DNA from 3 places in the Bradyrhizobium sp. ORS 278 genome. Region 1 is predicted to be linked to each of the others. Evidence: predicted binding sites of a transcription regulator. Region 1 holds the regulator's gene; each other region holds the start of a gene.
The links. Region 1 encodes PhoB, which activates phosphate uptake and scavenging genes when phosphate is short. Its sites were predicted from a motif close to TGTCATNNANCTGTCAT; they were not measured.
Positions count from the first base shown of each region.

Region 2: the regulator PhoB is predicted to act here: its motif matches at 5,531-5,547, upstream of phnF (phosphonate metabolism transcriptional regulator PhnF).
Region 3: the regulator PhoB is predicted to act here: its motif matches at 5,177-5,193, upstream of BRADO_RS01875 (DUF2794 domain-containing protein).

Region 1 is NC_009445.1:1,794,327-1,802,076, forward strand. It holds gene pstB (phosphate ABC transporter ATP-binding protein PstB) at 1-625, shown strand, start outside; gene phoU (phosphate signaling complex protein PhoU) at 656-1,372, shown strand; gene phoB (phosphate regulon transcriptional regulator PhoB) at 1,389-2,096, shown strand; gene BRADO_RS07905 (trypsin-like serine protease) at 2,183-3,499, shown strand; gene BRADO_RS07910 (HoxN/HupN/NixA family nickel/cobalt transporter) at 3,687-4,784, shown strand; gene BRADO_RS07915 (uracil phosphoribosyltransferase) at 4,815-5,831, shown strand; gene BRADO_RS07920 (nickel-dependent hydrogenase large subunit) at 5,828-7,267, shown strand; gene BRADO_RS07925 (hydrogenase small subunit) at 7,492-7,750, shown strand, end outside.
Region 2 is NC_009445.1:5,562,165-5,569,914, reverse strand. It holds gene phnE (phosphonate ABC transporter, permease protein PhnE) at 1-13, shown strand, start outside; gene BRADO_RS24915 (ABC transporter substrate-binding protein) at 169-1,176, shown strand; gene BRADO_RS24910 (ABC transporter permease) at 1,227-2,042, shown strand; gene BRADO_RS24905 (ABC transporter permease) at 2,046-2,831, shown strand; gene BRADO_RS24900 (ABC transporter ATP-binding protein) at 2,834-3,889, shown strand; gene BRADO_RS24895 (phosphodiesterase) at 3,894-4,736, shown strand; gene phnF (phosphonate metabolism transcriptional regulator PhnF) at 4,768-5,493, opposite strand; gene phnG (phosphonate C-P lyase system protein PhnG) at 5,613-6,068, shown strand; gene phnH (phosphonate C-P lyase system protein PhnH) at 6,068-6,679, shown strand; gene BRADO_RS24875 (carbon-phosphorus lyase complex subunit PhnI) at 6,682-7,750, shown strand, end outside.
Region 3 is NC_009445.1:395,811-403,560, forward strand. It holds gene ccmB (heme exporter protein CcmB) at 1-83, opposite strand, end outside; gene ccmA (heme ABC exporter ATP-binding protein CcmA) at 291-914, opposite strand; gene acnA (aconitate hydratase AcnA) at 1,138-3,858, shown strand; gene BRADO_RS01870 (thioredoxin family protein) at 4,047-4,787, shown strand; gene BRADO_RS01875 (DUF2794 domain-containing protein) at 5,205-5,570, shown strand; gene BRADO_RS01880 (GNAT family N-acetyltransferase) at 5,600-6,127, opposite strand; gene BRADO_RS01885 (Bax inhibitor-1/YccA family protein) at 6,491-7,282, opposite strand; gene BRADO_RS01890 (ABC transporter permease) at 7,562-7,750, opposite strand, start outside.

The DNA.
Region 1 (7,750 bases):
GACCCTGCTGCGCATCTTCAACCGGATGTACGACCTCTATCCGGGCCAGCGCGCGGTCGGCCAGCTGATGCTGGACAACACCAACATTCTCGACCCCAAGCTCGACCTCAACCTGCTGCGCGCGCGGGTCGGCATGGTGTTCCAGAAGCCGACGCCGTTCCCGATGACGATCTACGAGAACATCGCCTTCGGCATCCGCCTCTATGAGAAGATCTCGAAGTCCGAGATGGACGACCGCGTCGAGAAGGCGCTGCGCGGCGGCGCATTGTGGAACGAGGTCAAGGACAAGCTGAACGCCTCCGGCCTGTCGTTGTCCGGCGGCCAGCAGCAGCGCCTGTGCATCGCCCGCACGGTCGCCGTGCGTCCAGAGGTCATCCTGTTCGACGAGCCGTGCTCGGCGCTCGACCCGATTTCCACCGCCAAGGTCGAGGAGCTGATCCAGGAGCTCTCGGAGAACTATACGATCGCGATCGTGACTCATAACATGCAGCAGGCGGCGCGCGTCTCCGACAAGACCGCCTTCATGTATCTCGGCGAGTTGATCGAGTTCGACGACACCAGCAAGATATTCACCTCGCCGAGCGATCGGCGGACCCAGGATTACATCACCGGCCGGTTCGGCTGACGCCGACAGCAATGCCCTCAGGAGATCATCATGGCCAGTGAACATACCGCCAAGGCGTTCGACAGCGATCTGCAGGATCTGACCCGCCTGGTGGCGGAGATGGGCGGCCTTGCCGAACGGCTGATCGTCGATTCCGTCGACGCGCTGGTGCGGCGCGACGTGGCGCTCGGCCAGAAGGTGGTCGCCGGTGACGCGGAGGTCGACAAGCTGCAGCGCGTCATCGAGGAGCGCGCGGTGCTCACGATCGCCCGCCGCCAGCCGATGGCCGTCGACCTGCGCGAGATCGTCGGTGCGATGCGCGTCGCCACCGATCTGGAGCGGATCGGCGACCTCGCCAAGAACATCGGCAAGCGCGTCGCCGCGCTGGAGAGCGACTTTCATCCGCTGAAGCTGATCCGCGGCCTGGAGCACATGACCGACCTCGTTCAGTCGCAGGTCAAGACGGTGCTGGATGCCTATGCGGCGCACGATTTGCCGGCGGCTATGACGGTGTGGAAAGGCGACGAGGAGGTCGACGCGATCTGCACCTCGCTGTTCCGCGAGCTCCTCACCTACATGATGGAAGACCCGCGCAACATCTCGTTCTGCATCCATCTGATGTTCTGCGCCAAGAACATCGAGCGGATGGGCGATCACGCCACCAACATCGCCGAGACGGTGTTCTATATGATCGAGGGCCAGCAGATCATGGACAAGCGCCCCAAGGGCGACATGACCAGTTTTGCGACCACGATCCCCGGCAACTGAGAAAGACGATTCCGACATGGGCGCGCGAATTCTGGTGGTTGAGGACGAGGAGGCGCTGACGACGCTGCTGCGCTACAACCTCGAAGCCGAAGGCTACGAGGTCGAGACCGTGGCGCGCGGCGACGAGGCCGACACGCGGCTGAAGGAGCGCATTCCCGATCTGGTCGTGCTCGACTGGATGCTGCCGGGCCTCTCAGGGATCGAGCTGTGCCGGCGGCTGCGGGCGCGGTCCGAGACCAAGCAGCTGCCGATCATCATGCTGACGGCGCGCGGCGAGGAGAGCGAGCGCGTGCGCGGTCTTGCGACCGGCGCCGATGACTACATCGTCAAGCCGTTCTCGGTGCCGGAGCTCTTGGCGCGTGTGAAGGGCCTGCTGCGGCGCGCCAGCCCGGAGCGGCTGGCGACCGTGCTGTCCTATGGCGACATCGAGCTCGATCGCGAGAAGCGCCGCGTGGCGCGGTCGGGCCGGCCGATCGATCTCGGCCCGACCGAATATCGCCTGCTCGAGTTCTTCCTGGAGCATCCCGGCCGCGTGTTCAGCCGCGAGCAGCTGCTCGACAGCGTCTGGGGCCGCGACATCTATATCGACGAGCGCACGGTCGACGTCCACATCGGCCGGCTGCGCAAGCTGCTCAATCCCGGCCGCGAGCAGGATCCGATCCGCACCGTCCGCGGCGCCGGCTATGCGCTCGACGACCGGTTCGCCAAGTCTGAGCAGGCCTGATCGCGCGGTCTGCGCGGTCACGCCGCTGCCGTCTTGATCATGTGTGATGGCGTTCCCATCATCATGGTCGGGCCTCGGCAGACACAATGATCAAGACGCTCGCCATCTTTTTGACGTTGTTGCTCGCGGCTGCGACTAGCGCCGCGGCCGCCGAGCTCGAGGAGGCCGTCGCCGCGGCGGCGAATGGACAGCCCGCGGTGGCGTTGCGAAGGCTCCAGCCGCTCGCCGTCAAGGGCGACGCGCGGGCACAATTCGATGTCGGCTTCATGCAGGCCTTCGGCGTCGGCGTCGCGCGCAACCAGACGGAGGCGCTGGTCTGGTACCGCAAGGCCGCCGATCAGGGGCTCGCCATCGCCCAGCATTATCTGGGCATCGCCTATTTCAACGGCGAAGGCGCCGCTCGCGATCACGGCGAAGCCGCGCGCTGGTTCAACCGCGCCGCCGCCCAAGGCTTCGCCCAATCGCAATACATGCTCGGCCTGATGATGCTCGACGGCCGGGTCATGTCCCAGGATGTCGTGCAGGGTTATGCCTGGCTGGTGATGGCCGGCCGCAACGGCGTAAGGTCGGCCGGCCGCGAGATCCAGCGTATCAAGCTTAGCGACGCACAGCGGCGTCAGGCCGAGCAGATCATCGCGGCGTGGAGGCCGAAGCCGGAAGCGGCGGATGCCGGCATTGCCAATCCGCGCCCCGAGCAGCTGCTCGGCCTCGACCGGCACTTCGGTGATGTCGTCGATCCCACCTCCTGGCCGGCATCGTCGATCGGTGTCGTGACCCAGGCGCAATACAGCACGGGAGGCTCGTGTACCGGCACCTTGGTGGCTCCCCGCGTCGTGCTGACGGCGGCGCACTGCGTCTTCAACGGTCTGGCTCAGGTGAGTCCGGGCAATGTCCATTTTCTGGCGGGCCTGAACAAAGGCACCCCCGCCGCCTCCTCAGTCGCCGACAAGCTGATTGTCGCGCCGGACTTCATCCCGACTCAGCACGACCAATGGTCGGCCGACCGTTCGCCGGCGGATTGGGCGCTGATCATCCTGAAGGATGCGCTGCCGTCCAGGCCGGTGGCGGTAAGGGCCGTGAGCCGCGACGAGCTTGCGGCCGCGACCCAGGCGGGCACGATCTCCGAGATCGGCTACGGCCAGGAGCGGCGCTATTCGCCGACCGGCCAGCGCAATTGCAGCGCCGGCATGACCAAGGATGCGAAGCTGCTGACCGTCCATTGCCTCGCCAATTTCGGCTATTCGGGCTCCCCGATTCTCGCCGAGATCAACGGCGAACCGGTCGTGGTCGGCATCTTCTCGGCGTTCCACGAAGAGACGAGGCTGATGTTCGCCGCGCCTGCAAGCCAGTTCGAGGCGACCGTGCGGCGCGAGATCGCGGCGCAGAGCGCCTCGGCGCGGTGAGAGGAGGGCGGGGAGGGAAAGAGTTGGACATGGGCTGGTCAATGTTTGTGCGTGACCGGATAGCGGATTGCCAAGGGAATGCGGTGAACCTCGGCCGCGCGGACCCCGGGGGGGTGATTTGCAAGTGATTTGAGCGCGGCGACGCAAGCCTTGCCTTTTGGCGCGGGTCTTGCTCTCCTGTCCGAGTATGACGATTTTGCCAATTGATCATCCTCGGCCGGCCGCCTCGATCCCGGTTCGGCTCCGCGGGGACGGCGCACGAAATGCCGTGCTTATGGCCGGCCTCGTGCTCGCCAATGCGCTGGCCTGGGCCTGGGCGTTTCTGCTTTACGCCGATCGCCCGGCCATTGTCGGCACCGCGCTGTTGGCCTGGCTGCTCGGCCTGCGGCACGCCGTCGATGCGGACCATATCGCCGCGATCGACAACGTCGTGCGCAAGCTGGTGCAGGAGGGCGACAGGCCGCGCGCCGCGGGACTCTACTTCGCGCTGGGCCATTCCAGCGTCGTCGTGATCGCCACGATCGTGGTGAGCCTCGTGGCCGGCGCTGACCTCTTGAGCGAGGACAGCACCATCCGGGCGATCGGCGGGATCATCGGCACCTCCGTTTCGGCCGGCTTTCTGCTGCTGATTGCCGTCGCCAATCTGGTTCTGTTCCTGAACCTCTGGCGCTCCCCGTCGGTCCCGCCTGACGGGGAATCGGCCGGCGATGTGGGACGCGGCATCCTGGTTCGGCTGCTGCGTCCGGTGCTCCGCGTCATCTCGCGCGCCTGGCAGATGTATCCGCTGGGCTTCCTGTTCGGTCTCGGCTTCGACACCGCCAGCGAGATCGGACTGCTCAGCCTGTCGGCGACAGAGGCGGCGCGCGGCGCGAGCCTGGCCCATGTGCTGGTGTTCCCGGCGCTGTTCGCAGCAGCGATGGCGACCGTCGATACCGCCGACAGCATGCTGATGGTCGGCGCCTATCGCTGGGCGCTCACCGATCCTGCCCGCAAGCGGCGCTATAATCTCGTGATCACAGGAGCCTCCGTCGCAATCGCGCTGGTGATCGGCGGCGTAGAGGCGGTCACGCTGCTGGCGCCGCGGCTGGGTCTGACCGGCGGATGGAACGATGTCGTGGCGGCGTTGGGCGACGATCTCGGCTATCTCGGCATCATCGCCATCGGGCTGTTTGGCCTGACCTGGGCCGGCGCCGTGCTGATCAGCCGCTGCCGCGGCACCTCACATGCATCAGTCGAGGCGCTTGCCAGTGTTCGCGCCAGGACGCTAAACCCGACGGCGAAATAAGGCGGAACGCACGGGACGGAGCGACCCACGATGGCCGGCGCGGAGGGCGGGATCAGGATGCTGTGGTTGCAGGGCGCGAGTTGCGGCGGCTGCACCATGTCCATCCTGGAGAGCGGCGCGTCCGGCTGGTTCGACGAACTGCGGCAATCGGGCATCGACGTGATCTGGCATCCCTCGGTCAGCGAGCAGACCGGTGACGAGGTGGTCGACCTGCTCGAAGCGATCCGCGACGGCCGCGAGCAACTGGATCTCCTGGTGCTCGAAGGCTCTGTCGCACGCGGGCCGCGTCTGAGCGGCCGCTTCAACATGCTCGCCGGCACCAACCGCTCGATCTACCATTGGCTGCTCGATCTCGCGCCGCTTGCCAACTACGTCGTCGCGGTCGGGAGTTGTGCCGCCTATGGCGGCATTCCCGCGGCCGGGATCAATCCGACCGATGCCGTCGGCTTGCAGTTCGAGGGCAGCGATGCGGGCGGTGCGCTGGGCGCGGGGTTCCGATCGAAGCGCGGGCTACCTGTGATCAATGTCGCCGGCTGCGCGCCGCATCCGGGCTGGATGATGGAAACGTTGCTGGCGCTCACAGCAGGCGATCTCACCGCCGATGGCCTCGACGCGGTGGGACGTCCGACTTTCATCGCCAATCACCTCGCGCATCACGGCTGCTCGCGCAACGAGTTCTACGAGTTCAAGGCGAGCGCGGAAACGATGTCGGAGCGCGGCTGCCTGATGGAGCATCTCGGCTGCCGCGCGACCCAGGCCGTCGGCGACTGCAATCAGCGTTCGTGGAACGGCGGCGGCTCCTGCACCAAGGGCGGCTATGCCTGCATCGCCTGCACGTCGCCGGGCTTCGAGAGCCAGCAGAACTATCTGCAGACGGCGAAGCTCGCGGGCATTCCCGTGGGCCTCCCCACCGACATGCCCAAGGCCTGGTTCGTCGCGTTGGCCGCGCTGTCGAAATCGGCGACACCGCGCCGCGTCCGCGTCAACGCGACCGCCGATCATGTCGTGGTGCCGCCGAGCCGGTCCGGCGACAAGCATCGCTCATGACGCGGATCACGGTCGGCCCGTTCAATCGCGTCGAGGGGGATCTCGAGGTCCGTCTCGACATCGAGAGCGGCCGCGTCGCGCGCGCCGAGGTGACGGCGCCGCTCTATCGCGGCTTCGAGCAGATCCTGGAAGGACGTCCGCCGCTCGACGCCCTCGTGATCGCCCCGCGCATCTGCGGCATCTGCTCGGTGTCGCAGTCGATCGCTGCCGCAGCCGCCCTGCGTCAGGCGATGGGCGTGGTCGTGGCGCCGAATGGCGTCCTGGCGACCAACATCGCCCACGCGGCTGAGAATGCCGCGGATCACCTCACGCACTTCTACATCTTCTTCATGCCCGACTTCGCCCGCGAGGCCTACGCGTCTCACTCTTGGCACGGTGCGGCGGCCGAACGCTTCACCGCGACGAAGGGCTCGGCCGCGCGCGAGGCGCTGCCGGCGCGGGCTCGGCTGCTGGAAATCATGGGTGTGATCGCCGGGAAATGGCCGCACAGCCTCGCGTTCCAGCCGGGCGGTACGACGCGCGCCATCGAGCTCGGTGAGCGCGTCCGGCTGAACGCGATCGTGGCTTCGTTTCGCGGCTTTCTCGAGCGTGTCGTATTTGCCGACAAGCTCGAACACGTGCTGGCGTTGTCGACGCCGGACGAGCTCGATCGCTGGCGTGACGGCCGTAGCGGCGACTTCGCGCAGTTCCTGCGCATCGCAGACGCGCTCGATCTGGCGTATCTCGGTGCGGGGCCCGGCCTGCTGATGAGCTTCGGTGCGTATCGCGATGCCGATGGCGCGCGCTTCCGCGCCGGGCTTCGAACGCCTGATGGAAAGATCGAAGCGCTGCCGTCGGGCCAGATCACCGAGGACGTGTCACATGCGTGGATGCGAGAGACGTCGCGCGATCCCGCGGAAAGCCGCACCGAGCCGGACGCCGACAAGCCCGATGCCTACAGCTGGTGCAAAGCACCGCGGCTTGCGGGTGAGCCGGTCGAGGTTGGCGCGTTGGCACGTCAAGCGGTGCACGGACAACAGCTGATCACGGCACTGCTTTCCGAAAGCGGCAGCAATGTCCGCAACCGCGTCATTGCCCGCCTGATCGAGACAGCCGAGCTTGCAGTCTCGATTGAAGCTTGGATCAAGGCACTGCGGCTCAACGAGCCGTTCTGCGAAACGAGCCGCGAGGCGGCCGATGGCAACTACGTCGGCCTCGTTGAGGCCGCACGCGGCAGCCTCGGCCATTGGCTCGCAGTGCGCTCCGGCAGGATCGCGCGCTATCAGATCATCGCGCCGACCAGCTGGAACTTTTCGCCACGCGACGCCCGGGGCGTCGCGGGTCCACTCGAACAGGCGCTGGTCGGCACGGAGGTCGGCGAGGCTGGCGCGCGTGCCGTCAGCATCCAGCATGTCGTACGGTCGTTCGATCCCTGCATGGTCTGCACCGCGCATTGACCCCGCTGCAAAGGGCGGAAACAAGCTTGTCGGGTGCAAAGCGCGTGATTTCCGATATTCGGCCGATCAACGATCCTGAACTGCTTGTCGATCTCCAACCGTCATTCCAACCATCTGGAATCATTAAGATTCGAATCCGGCTTTGATGCTGGCCCACATCTTGCTGTCCCCTCTCGCCAGATCGCGATCGGATGATCGCCAACGCGATAGCAGGGGGAGGACTCATGGGCGCGACGACGGAAACCTTTTACAGCGTGATCCGGCGCCAGGGCATCACGCGGCGCAGCTTCCATAAGTTCTGCAGTCTCACTGCGACGAGCCTCGGGCTCGGGCCGCTGGCGTCGGCGCGCATTGCCAATGCGCTGGAAACCAAGCCGCGCACGCCGGTCATCTGGATGCATGGGCTGGAATGCACCTGCTGCTCGGAGAGCTTCATCCGCTCGGCGCATCCGCTGGTGAAGGATGCCGTGCTGTCGATGATCT
Region 2 (7,750 bases), 3.7 Mb from region 1:
CGCCGTCGCCTGATCGCGGCGGCATCTGAAGGTTGCGATTGTTCGTAGGCGAACGATCCAGCTGTGCTCGCGCGTGTGTGCACTTCACGCGCTGTCGCAAATCTTTCATCTGCCGGCCGTAAGGGGCTCCGGAACTGGCCGTGATGCCAGGCATACGGAGTTTCATTCATGAAGGTCATCCGCCTCGTTCTTGCGCTGCTCGCGCTGTTCGTTCTGGCGCCGTCGCAGCCCGCCAAGGCCGCTGACGTCATCTGCTACAATTGTCCGCCGGAATGGGCCGACTGGGCGTCGATGCTGAAGGCGATCAAGACCGATCTCGGCTACGACATCCCGCACGACAACAAGAACTCCGGCCAGGCGCTGGCGCAGATCCTCGCCGAGAAGGCCAATCCGGTCGGCGACATCGGCTATTTCGGCGTGACTTTCGGTATGAAGGCCAAGGCGCAGGACGCGCTGGAGCCGTACAAGCCCGTCAACTGGGATCAGGTCCCGGCCGGCCTGAAGGATGCCGACGGCTACTGGACCACGATCCATTCGGGCACGCTCGGGCTGTTCGTGAACAAGGATGCATTGGGCGGCAAGCCGATACCGGCGTGCTGGAAGGATCTGCTCAAGCCCGACTATAAAGGCATGGTCGGCTATCTCGATCCGAGTTCGGCTGCGGTGGGCTATGTCGGCGCCGTGGCCGTCAATCTCGCGCTCGGCGGCTCGCAAACCAATTTCGATCCCGCGGTCAGCTTCCTCAAAGATCTGCGCAGGAACGATCCGATCGTGCCGAAGCAGACCTCCTATGCGCGCGTGGTCTCGGGCGAGATCCCGATCCTGTTCGACTACGACTTCAATGCCTATCGCGCGAAATATACCGAGAAGGGCAATTTCGAGTTTGTCATTCCCTGCGAAGGCTCGGTGGTCTTCCCCTACGTCGTCGGTCTCGTAAAGAACGCGCCCGACAAGGACAAGGCGAAGAAGGTCATGGACTATCTCTTGTCCGACAAGGGCCAGGCGATCTGGACCAATGCGTATTTGCGTCCGGCCCGTCCGATCGAGCTGCCGGAAGCCGTCAAGAGCAAGTTCCTGCCGGACAGCGACTACGCCCGCGCCAAAAGCGTCAACTGGGGCGACATGGAGGCCGCGCAGAAGGGCTTCGTCGACCGCTATCTGTCCGAAGTCCGCTAAGGGAGTCGCGTGCCCCGCTGGCCAACAGCCGACGGGGCACGCTCGAGATCATGTCGCACAAATCCTTCGTCTGGGCGTGTCTGTTGCCATTGGCGGCCGTGACGGCCGCCTTCTTCGTTCTGCCGGTGGTGCATCTGCTGGTCACCGGCGCGGAGGGGCTGCGCGGACCGGCGGAGTATCTCGCCATCATCGCCGAGCCGCGCTATCGCGCCACGCTCCTGAGCACGGTGCTGCTGGCGGCCGCGACCACGGTCGCGACGCTGATCGTCGCGACGATCGCCGGCCTGTTCCTGCAGCGTCATCGCTTTCCGGGCCGTGCCGTTCTGGTGGCGATCCTGACCTTTCCGCTCGCGTTCCCCGGCGTCGTGATCGGCTTCATGATCATCCTGCTCGCCGGCCGCCAGGGCCTGATCGGCGACGTCTCCTCGCGTCTGCTCGGCGACAAGATCGTATTCGCCTATTCGATCTACGGCCTGTTCCTGGGCTATCTCTACTTCTCGATTCCCAGGGTCATTCTCACCATCATGGCGGCGGCGCAAAAGCTTGATCCGAGCCTGGAGGAGGCGGCCCGCTCGCTCGGCGCGAGCCCGTGGGCCGTGCTGCGCGACGTCGTCCTGCCGGCGCTGGCGCCTGCGCTGGTCGCCTCGGGCGCCATCGCCTTTGCAACCGCAATGGGCGCCTTCGGCACGGCGTTCACGCTCGCGACCAACATCGACGTGCTGCCGATGCTGATCTACACGGAGTTCACGCTGGCCGGAAACCTGGCGACCTCGGCGGCGCTGTCGGTCGGCCTGGGCGCGATGACGTGGCTGATCCTGGCGCTGGCGCGCAGCTTCACCGGCAACTCCGTGGCAGCGGCGGGCTAGCACGTGCGCAACCGGATTCTCTTCACGCTTCAATTTCTGTTCACGCTGCTCGTCGCTGCGTTTCTGGCGGTGCCTGCCGGACTCTCGATTGCCGCGGGCGTGACGGTGAGTTACTTCCGCGGCCTTCAGTCGGGTGTGACCCTGCAATGGGTCGCCCAGGTCTGGGAGCTCTACGCCGGAACGATCCTGGCCTCGATCATGATTGCGCTGGGCACGCTCGCGGTCACGCTCGTGGTCGGCGTGCCCGCCGCCTACGCCCTGTATGTCCGTGGCGGGCGGCTGGCGCGCCTGATCGAGGAGATCATCACGCTGCCGCTCGCCATTCCCGGGCTCGCGATCGCGCTGGCGCTGCTGCTCACCTATGGCGGCTTCGGCAGCTTCCGCCGCTCGTGGCTGTTCATCCTGGCAGGGCACGTGATCTTCACCATGCCGTTCATGGTCCGCTCGGTGATGGCGGTGTTCGCGACCATCGATGTCAAATCCCTCGACGAAGGTGCTGCCTCCGTCGGCGCGCCACCGTGGCGCCGTTTCGTCGATGTCATCGTGCCCAATGCCGCGCCGGGAATCCTGGCCGGCAGCCTGATGGTGGTGACGCTGTCGCTCGGCGAGTTCAACCTGACCTGGATGCTGCACACGCCGCTCACCAAGACATTGCCGGTTGGCCTTGCCGACAGCTACGCATCGATGCGGCTCGAGGTCGCCTCGGCCTATACGCTGATCTTCTTCGTCATGATCATCCCGCTGCTGGTGGCCATGCAATGGATCGGCGAAAGAGGACAATCACGGTGAACATGATGACCCGGCACGGCGCCGCGCTGAAGGTGGAGAATTGCGGCAAGACCTTCGCCGACGGGACCTGCGCGCTGGCGCGCGCGACCCTCGATATCGCCCAGAGCGAGACGCTGGTGCTGCTCGGGCCGTCCGGTTGCGGCAAGACCACGCTGCTGCGGATCGTCGCCGGCCTCGAGACACCGGACAGCGGCGGTCGTGTGCTGTTCGACGGCAAGGATCTCACGCGCCAGCCGATCGAGAAGCGCAATGTCGGCATGGTGTTCCAGTCCTACGCGCTGTTCCCGAACATGAGCGTCGCCGGCAACATCGGTTACGGGCTGAAGCTCCGCGGCCTGTCGAAGGCCGAGCGCGCGGCGCGCGTGGCCGAGCTCGTCGCGCTGACGAATCTCGGGGGTCTGGAGGACCGGCGCATCGACCAGCTCTCCGGTGGACAGCGCCAGCGGGTTGCGCTCGCGCGCGCGGTTGCGATCCGGCCGAGCGTGCTGCTGCTGGACGAGCCGTTGACGGCGCTCGACGCGGCGCTGCGCGAGCGCCTGCGCGGCGAGCTCAACGACCTCCTGCGCAAGCTCGGCATCACCGCGATCTATGTAACCCATGACCAGGCGGAGGCGATGGAGCTCGGCGACCGCATCGTGGTCATGCGCAAGGGGTCCATTGCGCAGGTCGGCACGCCGCGCGAGATCTACTTCACGCCGGCCAACCGCTTCGTCGCCGAATTCGTCGGGGCCGCGAATATCATCGAGGCGCCGATCGAGAGCGGCACGCTGATCCTGCCCGGAGGCCGGGTGCCGGTGAGCGGACGAGATGCGATGAGCAGGGCGGTCGCGATGGTCCGCCCCGAGACCATCATGCTGGCCGATGCCGCGACGGCTGACCTTGCGGGCACCGTCGACAGCGTTCGTTTCGCCGGAGATCGGCAGCGCATCATCGTGCGTGATGCGGCGTCGGTTCCGCTGGCGGTGGATGCGCCGAATACGTTCACGGCCAGCGCCGGCGAGCGCGTGGGGCTTTCGATTCCACCGGCGGCCATTCGCCTGCTTCCTGACGAAGGCTGACGCCATGACAAAGCCCCCCGTCACCATCGCCCAGATTTCTGACCTGCACATCAAGGCGCCCGGGCGTCTCGCCTATCGCCGTGTCGACACCGCGCAGGCGCTATCCCGCTGCATCACGGAACTCAACCGGTTCGCGCCCCGAATCGACCTCGTCGTGATCTCGGGCGATCTGGCCGACACGCCGTCCGCCGACGAGTACACTCATCTGAAGACCCTGCTGGAGGCGTTGCAGCTTCCGTTCGTCGCGATCCCCGGCAACCACGATTCGCGCGAGCTGATGCGCGCTGCATTCCCCGACCATGCGTACGAAACGGCGTCGGGTGCGCTCAACCGGCACGTCCAACTGGCCGAGCTCGATCTGCTGCTGCTCGACTCCAGTGTGCCGGGCCAACCGCACGGTGAGCTCGATGCGCACAGCCTTGGCTGGCTGGAAACCATGCTTGCTGCCAGCTCCGACCGACCGGCGCTGCTGTTCCTGCATCACCCGCCCTTCGCCGCCGGCATCTGGCACATGGACCGGCAGAATCTGCGCAATGCCGACGAGCTCGCCGCTATCGTGCGGCGCCATCCGCGGGTGCAACTGATCGGCTGCGGCCACGTTCACCGCGCCGCGCTGACGCGCTTTGCCGGCGTTCCCTGCACGATCTGCCCGGCGCCGAACCATGCCGTCGATCTCGACCTCGCCATGTTCCGCACGCCGGCCTTCAAGGTCGAGCCGCAGGCGTTTCATCTACACGCCTGGTTTGCCGGGCCGGAGTTCGGAACGATCGTGACTCATCAGGTCCCGATCGGCGACTTCGAGGGGCCGCACCCGTTCTTCAATCCGGATGGGACGTTGATCGACTGATTGGCGGTTCGAGCCGCGCCGCGGACGCCGATCAGCCTTCCACCTCGAAGGTCACGCGCTCCGCGGCAAAGCGCGAGCGCTTGCTGACCAGTGGGGTGCCGTCGGCGTCGATGTCGGTGCTGTCCACGACCAGCACGGGGCGCCCCAACGCGAGGTCGAGTCGCGCGGCGTCGCCGGCGTCGGCGATCGCAGCCGTGATACGGGTCCCGCCGCGGCGATAGTCGCGGATGCCGTAATGCGCCAGCAGGGCCGTCATCGAGCGGACCGCGGCAAAGATGCCCCCCGCGTCCGGAAACCGCTCGGCTGACAGAAAAGACGTGCTGACGCAGATCGGCGTCTTGTCGGCGAAGCGCAGCGCCTCGATGCGGATGAGAGGCGCGCCGGTCTTCAATCCCAACGCGCGCGCGAGCTCGCGCGTCGCCGGCTCCTCGGATGCCGCGATCAACTGTCCGCGCGGCTCGCGGCCGCCGGCGCCGACGATCTCGGAGAAGCGCGTGCGCGAACGCAGCGGATAGGACAAGCGAGGGGCCTCGACATAGGTCCCGCTGCCGCGCTCGGCGCGCACCAGTCCGCGTTCGGCCAGGGTCGCGAGCGCGCGGCGGACGGTGTGGCGGTTGACACGATAGCTCTCTGCGATCTCGGTCTCGCCGGGCAGCCGTGTTCCCGCCGGGAAGCGACCTTCGGCGATCTCGCGCTCGATGCCGTCGGCGACGCGCCGCCACAGTGCCACGCCAGATCCGGCGTCCTCAATGCTCATCGCGGCTCCAACCAGCGGCTGCCGAAAATCACAGCCATGTCATCAAACAGTCATGGCGCTCTCTTATCAAGTTGTCTATTATCATAGACAACTTGAGCCGGGCAAGATCGGAACGGGCGATGAGCGGTGACACGGCGTTGCAGGAGAGGCGGAAGGGAGCGATGCGCGTGCTCGCGCATGTTCCTTCTGCTGACATCGGGACGCGAATGGCTGAAGTGACGGTGCCGCCGCATCGGGAGCTCCGGGCCGCCGAGAGCGGTCTGGTCATGGTGCGCGGCCGTGTCGGCGGCGATGGCGCGCCGTTCAATCTGGGCGAGGCGACCGTGTCCCGTGCGGCCATCCGGCTCGACAGCGGCGAGGTCGGTTTCGGCTATGTGCTCGGGCGTGACAGCGACAAGGCGCGGCTGATCGCGCTGTGCGATGCGCTGCTGCAGTCGCCTGAGCATGCCCAGGCAATTGAGACCAAGGTTGTGGCTCCCCTGCGCGCGCAGCTGCGGGCGGATCAGCAGCGGAGCGCAGCGGAGGCCGCGGCTACGCGCGTCGATTTCTACACCATGGTGCGGGGAGAAGGCTGATGGCGGCGACGACGACCGAACTGCAGCCCGGGTTCGCCGACAAGGTGCTGTCGGCGCAGTCGATTTTTCGCACGGTGATGGAGGCGATGGCGCGTCCGGGGCAGGTGATGACGATCGACGGCGACGTCGGCCGTCCGCCGTCGATGATGGCGGGTGTCGCGGCTGTCGCGCTGACCCTGTTGGATCAGGACACGCCGGTCTGGCTGGATCAGGCCTTCGCGCGCGCGGCTGATGTCGGTGCCTGGCTGAAGTTTCACACCGGCGCGCCGATCGTCTCGCAGCCGGACGCAGCGAGCTTCGCGCTGATCGCAGAGCCCGGCGCCCTGCCGGATCTGGCCTCGTTCGCGCTGGGGACGGCCGAGTATCCCGATCGCTCGACCACGCTGATCATGCAGGTGCCGAGCCTGGCTGCAGGCGAGTCGTTTCGCCTGCGTGGTCCGGGCATTGACGGCACGACGGCGTTGACGGCCACGCTCGCGCCAGCCGACCTGTTCGCGCGGCTGTCGATGAATCAGGCGCTGTTTCCGCGCGGCATCGACGTGATCCTGGTCGATGATCGCTCGCTGGTCGCAATCCCGCGCACGACGCGCCTCGCAGCCTCGGGAGTCTGACCATGTATGTAGCGGTGAAGGGTGGCGAGCGCGCCATCGAGAATGCGCACCGGCTGCTGGCGCATGAGCGTCGCGGCGACCGCAGCGTGCCGGAGCTGTCGCTGTCGCAGATCTCCGAGCAGCTCGGGCTCGCGGTCGATCGCGTCATGAGCGAGGGCTCGCTGTATGACCGCGAGCTGGCGGCACTCGCGATCAAACAGGCGCGCGGCGATCTGATCGAGGCGATCTTTCTGGTGCGTGCCTTCCGCGCGACCTTGCCGCGCTTCGGTGCGACCGAGCCGGTCAATACCGGCGGGATGCGCGTGCAGCGGCGGGTCTCGTCCACCTTCAAGGACATTCCCGGCGGGCAGGTGCTGGGACCGACTTTCGACTACACGCATCGGCTGCTCGACCCGGGCCTGGCACAAGGCGGCGATCCGGAAAATCCGGCCCTCGCTGCAACGTCCGATGTCCCGATGCCGCGCGTGACCGATATCCTCGGTCAGGACGGACTGATCGAGCCGTCTCCCGCAGCGGAGGCCGATGCGCCGGTCGGCGATCTCACGCGCGATCCCCTGAGCTTTCCGGCCGGTCGCGATCTGCGGCTGCAGAATCTGGCGCGCGGCGACGAGGGCTTCCTGCTCGCGCTGGGCTACTCGACCCAGCGCGGCTACGGCCGCAATCATCCCTTCGCAGGCGAGATCCGCTTCGGCGAGGTCGAGGTAGAGTTCTTTGCTGAGGAGATCGGCTTCGCAGTGCCGCTCGGATCGATCGAGTTGACCGAATGCCAGATGGTCAATCAGTTCAAGGGCTCGGCCACCGAGCCGCCGTGTTTCACGCGCGGTTACGGGCTGGCGTTCGGCCAGAGCGAGCGCAAGACGATGTCGATGGCGCTGGTCGATCGCGCGCTGCGCGCGCGCGAACTCGGTGAGGACGTCATCGCGCCGGCGCAGGACGAGGAGTTCGTGATGTCGCACTCCGACAACGTCCAAGCGACCGGCTTCGTCGAGCATCTCAAGCTGCCGCACTACGTCGACTTCCAGTCCGAACTCGGCCTGCTGCGAAAACTGCGTCAGGAATTTGCCGACGCCA
Region 3 (7,750 bases), 1.4 Mb from region 1:
AACAGCACGCCAATCAGCGCACCGCCGCCAATGCGTAGCGCGATCCGGATGTCGCGGCGGATGAGGGCACCGAGGGCGGTCATTGGAAAAGAGCCCTGATGAGAAATGCTTGGGAGCGACGCTGCTGCTCCGAACTCGCTGCGCTCCCCTCCCCCCTGCGGGGAGGGGTTGGGGGTGGGGGTCCACACGGGCAGTCTTTGCTGGGACCCCCACCCCCGACCCCTCCCCGCAAGGGGGAGGGGGGCGCACCGATGTCGCGGTGAAAAATTGCCTGTCCCATAAACATCAGCTCAGTTTCCAATCCGCAGTTCGCGTGTGTCGATGCCGAGCGGCCCGTGCGTGGCGGCGACGATCAGCCCACCCGTTGCTAGATGCTCGCGCATCAGGCCGGCGAACATCGCCTGTCCGGTGACGTCGAGTGCCGCGGTCGGCTCGTCGAGCAGCCAGAGCAGGCGGGGCACGGCGAGGAGGCGGGCCAGGGATAGGCGGCGGCGCTGGCCGGCGGAGAGGTAGCCCGCGGGCAGATCAATCGCGTGCGCGATGCCGACGGCCGCGAGGCAATCCGGGATCGGGCGCGTCATTCCGCCGCCGAGGAAGTCGGCCCAGAATGTCAGGTTCTCACGCACGCTGAGCGCCGGCTTCAGCGCGTCGCGGTGGCCGAGATAATGCGCCTGCTCTGGCACCGTCAGCTCGCCCCCGCCGCCCTCGATGGCGATCGTGCCGCCGGTCGGCAGCAGGAGGCCCGCGATCAGCCGCAGCAGCGAGGTCTTGCCGGCGCCATTGTGCCCGGTCACGGCCAGCGCCTCGCCCGCGCGCGCCTCGAAGGCAAGACCGGCAAACACCTCGCGGCCGCCGCGCACGCATCTGACGTCGTGTCCGAACAGCCTCGGAGACGGTGGTGGAGACTGCTGCATGGCGCGTCGTGACAGCCCTTACGAAATTGATGGCTAGCGTGCGAGAATTTGTGGGTGATGCCACGCCGGGACTTGATTGTCTCTGTAGCGACGCAGTTAGAAAGCTTCTATAAGCCCGACCTTGATGCAGCACACAATCGGCCGCTGCAAGCCATCCGGCGCCTCGCGCTGACGGTTCGAAAATACCCCCTCAGGGTATACAGATCAATTGGGATTCCCACGCATGACCTCGCTCGACAGCTTCAAGTGTCGCAAGACCCTCAAGGTCGGAACGAAGAGCTACATCTATTACAGCTTGCCCACAGCCGAGAAGAACGGTCTCAAGGACATCTCGAAGCTGCCGTACTCGATGAAGGTGCTGCTCGAGAACCTCCTGCGTAACGAGGACGGCCGCACCGTCACCAAGGACGACATCGTCGCGGTGTCGAAATGGCTGCGCAAGAAGTCGCTGGAGCACGAGATCGCCTTCCGCCCGGCGCGTGTGCTGATGCAGGATTTCACCGGCGTGCCGGCGGTCGTCGACCTCGCCGCCATGCGCAACGCCATGCAGAAGCTCGGCGGTGACGCCGAGAAGATCAATCCGCTGGTCCCGGTCGATCTCGTCATCGACCACTCGGTGATCGTGAACTACTTCGGTGACAACAAGGCGTTCGGCAAGAACGTCGCCGAGGAGTACAAGCAGAACCAGGAGCGCTACGAATTCCTGAAGTGGGGCCAGAAGGCGTTCTCGAACTTCTCCGTCGTGCCCCCGGGCACCGGCATCTGCCACCAGGTCAATCTCGAATACCTGGCGCAGACGGTCTGGACCAAGAAGGAGAAGATGACGGTCGGCCGGACCAAGGGCACCTTCGAGGTCGCCTATCCGGACTCGCTGGTCGGCACCGATTCGCACACCACCATGGTCAACGGTCTGGCCGTGCTCGGCTGGGGCGTCGGCGGCATCGAGGCAGAGGCCTGCATGCTCGGCCAGCCGCTGTCGATGCTGCTGCCTGACGTCGTCGGCTTCAAGCTGACCGGCGCGCTCAAGGAAGGCGTCACCGCGACCGACCTGGTGCTGACCGTCACCCAGATGCTGCGCAAGCTCGGCGTGGTCGGCAAGTTCGTAGAGTTCTTCGGCCCCGGCCTCGACCATCTCTCGGTCGCCGACAAGTCGACCATCGCCAACATGGCCCCCGAATACGGCGCGACCTGCGGCTTCTTCCCGGTCGACACAGCCACCATCGACTATCTCAAGACCTCCGGCCGCAAGGGCCCGCGCGTTGCGCTGGTCGAGGCCTATGCCAAGGCGCAGGGCCTGTTCCGCACCGCCAAGTCGGCCGACCCGGTGTTCACCGAGACGCTGAACCTCGATCTCGGCGACGTCGTGCCGTCGATGGCCGGTCCGAAGCGTCCCGAGGGCCGCATCGCGCTCCCCGCGGTGGCCGAGGGTTTTGCGACCGCGCTGGCCGGTGAGTACAAGAAGCCGGACGCCGCCGAGCAGCGCTTCGCGGTCGAGGGCAAGGACTTCGACATTGGCCATGGCGATGTCGTCATCGCCGCCATCACCTCCTGCACCAACACCTCAAACCCGAGCGTGCTGATCGGCGCTGGCCTCTTGGCCCGCAACGCCGCCGCCAAGGGCCTGAAGGCCAAGCCCTGGGTGAAGACCTCGCTGGCCCCGGGTAGCCAGGTGGTTGCCGAGTACCTCGCGAACTCGGGCCTGCAGAAGGACCTCGACAAGGTCGGCTTCAACCTGGTCGGCTTCGGCTGCACCACCTGCATCGGCAATTCGGGTCCGCTGCCGGAGGAGATCTCGAAGTCGATCAACGACAATGGCGTGGTCGCGGCGGCGGTGCTCTCGGGCAACCGCAACTTCGAAGGCCGCGTCTCGCCGGACGTGCAGGCCAATTATCTGGCCTCGCCGCCGCTGGTCGTCGCCTACGCGCTGGCCGGCACGGTGACCAAGGATCTCGCGGTCGAGCCGATCGGCATCGGCAAGGACAAGAAGCCGGTCTACCTGAAGGACATCTGGCCGACGACGAAGGAGGTCAATGACTTCGTCAAGAAGTTCGTCAAGGCCTCGATCTTCAAGAAGCGCTACGCCGACGTGTTCAAGGGCGACACCAACTGGCGCAAGATCAAGACCGTCGAGAGCGAGACCTATCGCTGGAACATGTCGTCGACCTACGTGCAGAATCCGCCGTATTTCGAGGGCATGAAGAAGGAGCCGGAGCCGATCAAGGACATCGTCGAGGCCCGCGTGCTGGCGCTGTTCGGCGACAAGATCACCACCGACCACATCTCGCCGGCCGGCTCGATCAAGCTGACCTCGCCCGCCGGCAAGTTCCTCAGCGAGCACCAGGTCCGCCCGGCCGACTTCAACCAGTACGGCACCCGCCGCGGCAATCACGAGATCATGATGCGCGGCACCTTCGCCAACATCCGCATCAAGAACTTCATGCTCAAGGGCGCCGACGGCAACATCCCCGAGGGCGGCCTGACCAAGCACTGGCCCGACGGCGAGCAGATGTCGATCTACGACGCCGCCATGAAGTACCAGGAAGAAGGCGTGCCACTGGTGGTGTTCGCCGGCGCCGAATATGGCAACGGCTCGTCGCGTGACTGGGCGGCCAAAGGCACCCGCCTGCTCGGCGTTCGCGCCGTGATCTGCCAGAGCTTCGAGCGCATCCATCGTTCGAACCTGGTCGGCATGGGTGTGCTTCCGCTCACCTTCCAGGAGGGCACGTCGTGGTCGTCGCTCGGCCTCAAGGGCGGCGAGAAGGTCACCATCAAGGGTCTCCAAGGTGATCTCAAGCCGCGCCAGACCCTGACCGCGGAGATTGTCTCGGCCGACGGTGCAGCGCAGCAGGTGCCGCTGCTCTGCCGGATCGATACGCTGGACGAGCTCGACTACTATCGCAACGGCGGCATCCTGCACTACGTGCTGCGCAAGCTGGCCGCTTAACCAAAGCGCCATGCGACAGTTTGGCTCACTCTGAAGTGAGTGGCGGGTGATGAAGGAGGCGGCCTATGACAAGGCCGCCTCCTTTGCATTTTCGGTCTGTTAACTACGAGGACGGCATCGCGTATGTGGAGACGCGCCAGGGCACAGCGGACGGTGGTCCAGACGGGACAGTGGCGATGAGTGGACAGATGTCGTGGTGGTCGCGCGCGGCGCTTTGTGTCTGTGCGGTCATTGCTTTCGTCCGGCCGGCCTCCGCCGACCCCCGTGCAGTGATCGAACTTTTCACCTCGCAGGGCTGCTCGTCCTGTCCGCCGGCCGACAAGGTGCTGGGCGAGCTCGCGAGAGATCCCAACATCATCGCGCTGTCCCTGCCGATCGACTACTGGGACTATCTCGGCTGGAAGGATACTCTGGCCGATTCCCGCTTCACCGCCCGTCAGCGCGCTTACTCGCGCGCGCGCGGCGACCGCGAGGTCTATACGCCCCAGGCCGTGGTCAACGGCTCGGTTCACGTCATCGGCAGCGACCGCGAGGCGATCGAAGGCGCGATCGAGGAGACCGCCCAGGCTGGCAACGCGATGTCGGTGCCGGTCCGGCTCTCCATCGAAGGGCAGGAGCTCACCGTCTCGGTGGCCGCGGCGACCGAGCATACTCTGCGCAAGCATGGCGAGGTCTGGGTCTGCTCCATCGCGCGCGCCGTTCCGATCCAGGTCGGGCGCGGCGAAAACAGCGGGCGGGAGCTGACCTACTACAATGTCGTTCGCAGTCTGCTGAAGCTCGGCGACTGGAACGGCACGTCGGTCAGCTGGAGTGTGCCGCTGGAGAAAATCGCCCGCGAGGGCGTCGATGGCGCGGTCGTCTATGTGCAGGACGGCAGCCGTGATCGCCCCGGTCCCATGCTCGGCGCCGCCTATTCCGAACTGCACTAGCGCTCGCGCCCCCGCCGCTAACAATCTGGATTTGAGCCGAGGCTGTCGACGGTTGTGAAAGCCGTTCGCTGAACGGACGACGCTTGCTGTCGCCAAAAAGCAAAAGGACCAACTCGCGTTGGCCCTTTGCCATTACTTGTGAATAGACCCGATCCTGACGACCCCGGGGGGCTGGGGGCTGAGGAATCCGGAACCGAAAGGACCGGGCCAACGCACACGAATCTTATGCCTAACGTCGGGGGCGCTCCCTGGGCGGAAAGACGGCGCGATTATGATTCCGCTAACGATCCCGTGACGCTGACGTGTTGCCGGAACCGCTTCTGTCGTTGGCGCAGCCGAACTTCAATAATGAAAACGGCCCCTTGCGGCTTCGTCCGGTTGGCGCGATCATGTCACAGAGATGACAGGAGGACACTCATGAACCTCACGCCGGAGGATGCCGATCCCAGCGAGAATCGCGCGGCGGCGCGTAGCGCGGCCGTGGCGCCCAACCGGGTGACGTTCGACAGGCTCGAGCTGAACCGCATCCTCAATCTGTACGGTCGCATGGTTGCCGACGGCGAGTGGCGGGACTACTCGATCGATTTCCTGCGCGACCGCGCCGTCTTCTCCGTCTTCCGCCGGGCCTCCGAGGTGCCGCTCTACCGCATCGAGAAGGACCCGCGTCTGGCGCGCAAGCAGGGCATGTACAGCGTGATCTCGGCGACCGGATTGATCCTGCGCCGCGGCCATGAGCTTGAGCGGGTGCTGCTGGCGATCGCGCCGAAGCCGGCGCTGGTTTGAGCGGGACGGTCCCTGCGCGAGCGACGCGCTCAAGCGGGAATGTCGCTGCTTCCGGCGCCGAGTGACAGCTGCATCATGACCGTATCCAGCCAGCGCCCGAACTTCAGGCCAACGCTCGGATGGGTGCCAATCATCTGGAAGCCGCAGGCGGTATGCAGCCCGACCGAGCCGGCATTGGCGGAGTCGCCGATCACGGCGATCATCTGGCGGAAGCCCTTCTCCTCGCACGCGGCGATCAGCTGCCGCATGAGCCGCATGCCGATGCCGCGGCGCTGGCTTGCCGGCGCCAGATAGATGGAATTCTCGACCGTGAAGCGATAGGCGGGGCGCGGCCGGTACGGCCCGGCATAGGCATAGCCCACCACCTGCCCATCCAGCACGGCGGCGAAATAGGGAAAGTCGCCGTCAGTCAGCGCCCGGAAGCGGCGGGTCATCTCGGCCAGATCAGGAGGGTCCAGCTCGAACGTGGCGGTGCCCTCGCGGACGGCTTGGCCGTAGATCGCGGTGATGGCGGAAAGGTCGGCTTCGGTGGTCGGGCGAATGTCGATGCTGGACATGTCCGGAACATACCAGCGCGCGAAAGCTGTTCAACCTCCGCCGAACAGGGCTCCGTTTTGTCGTGCAGAGATGCCGCCCAGGTGGAGCGGTGCGCTCGTCCGTCTCTCCTTCGTCATGGCTGGGCTTGTCCCGGCCATCCACGTCGTTCCGGCGCGCTGGGAACCACGTGGATGCCCGGGCCTTCGCCGCGCCGAAGCGGCTTCGGCCGCGCAGGCGGGACAAGCCCGGGCATGACGGAGCAAACCGATTGCCAGCATTGTTCGTCGAGACAGCCCCGCCGGGTGCACGGGTGTTCCCGAAAAGAAAAGCCCCGGCGGTGAGGCCGGGGCTTTGAATCGTCGCTCGTCTTACGAGCGAATGGATCAGTCGCGCTGTCCGAGCAGCTGCAGCAGCAGCGTGAACAGGTTGATGAAGTTCAGGTACAGCGACAGGGCGCCCGTGATCGCTGCGCGCTCGGCGATGTCGCCGCCCGCGGAGGCGTAGCCGTAGATGTACTCGTTCTTCAGGCGCTGCGTGTCCCAGGCGGTCAGGCCAGCGAACACGAACACGCCGATCACCGAGACGATGAACTGCAGCATCGAGCTCGCCAGGAACAGGTTCACGAGGCTCGCCAGCACGATGCCGATCAGACCCATGAACAGGAACGAGCCGAAGCCGGTCATGTCACGCTTGGTCGTGTAGCCGTACAGGCTGAGCGCACCGAACGTCGCCGCGGTGATGAAGAACACCCGCACGATCGAGGTGTGCGTGTACACCAGGAAGATCGACGACAGCGACACGCCCATCAAGGCCGAGAACACCCAGAACAGGAGCTGCGCGGTCGACGGCGCCAGGCGGTTGATGCCGGCCGAGATCGCGAACACCATGACCAGGGGAGCCAGGATGAACAGCCACTTCAGCGGGCTCACGAACATCGCGTAGCCGAACTGCGTCAGGTAGGCGTTTCCGAACTTGAACACGCCGGCCGCCGGATCTCCGGTCACGGCCGCCATGTAGACGCCGAGCGCCGCGAGGCCGGTGATGGCCAAGCCGATGCTCATGTAGTTGTAGATGCGCAGCATGTAGGCGCGCAGACCGGCGTCGACGGTCGCGGCATCAGCGCGCCCGGCCACCCGGCCAAAGGGTGAAGCATAGTTGCGGTTGAGGTCCGACATGGTCGAATTCCCGTTGGTTGCCCGGCAGCCCGGTCCTGGCAGGACCGTTGGCCGGTTCTCGAAAAACCCTATCTCACAGAAGCCGCCATCGATATTAAATTTGCTTCATCGGCAAATTCGCCATCTTTTGGCAGATGTCTTTGGCAGCTCTCTGAGCGCATCTCCTAAATGGGAAACTAGCATATTTGGCGCAAGCTTCCACGCGCGGCTGAATGTCGCTCCGCGCGCGTTTGAGCCGTGAAAAGCCCGTTAACCGTGCGGCATGAGCGCACAATTGCACTAAAGGTTCCTGAGAACCGTGGCCGGCTTCTGGTTGAGCGCCAGCAGTGTACCGGCGAGGCCGAGGCCCACGGTCACCACCAGGGCCGCCAGCACGACCAGCGCGGCGCTGCCGGCCTGCCAGACGAAGCTCAGGGTCATCAGCCGGGTCACGATCAGCCATGCCGAGACGGATCCGGCGATCACGCC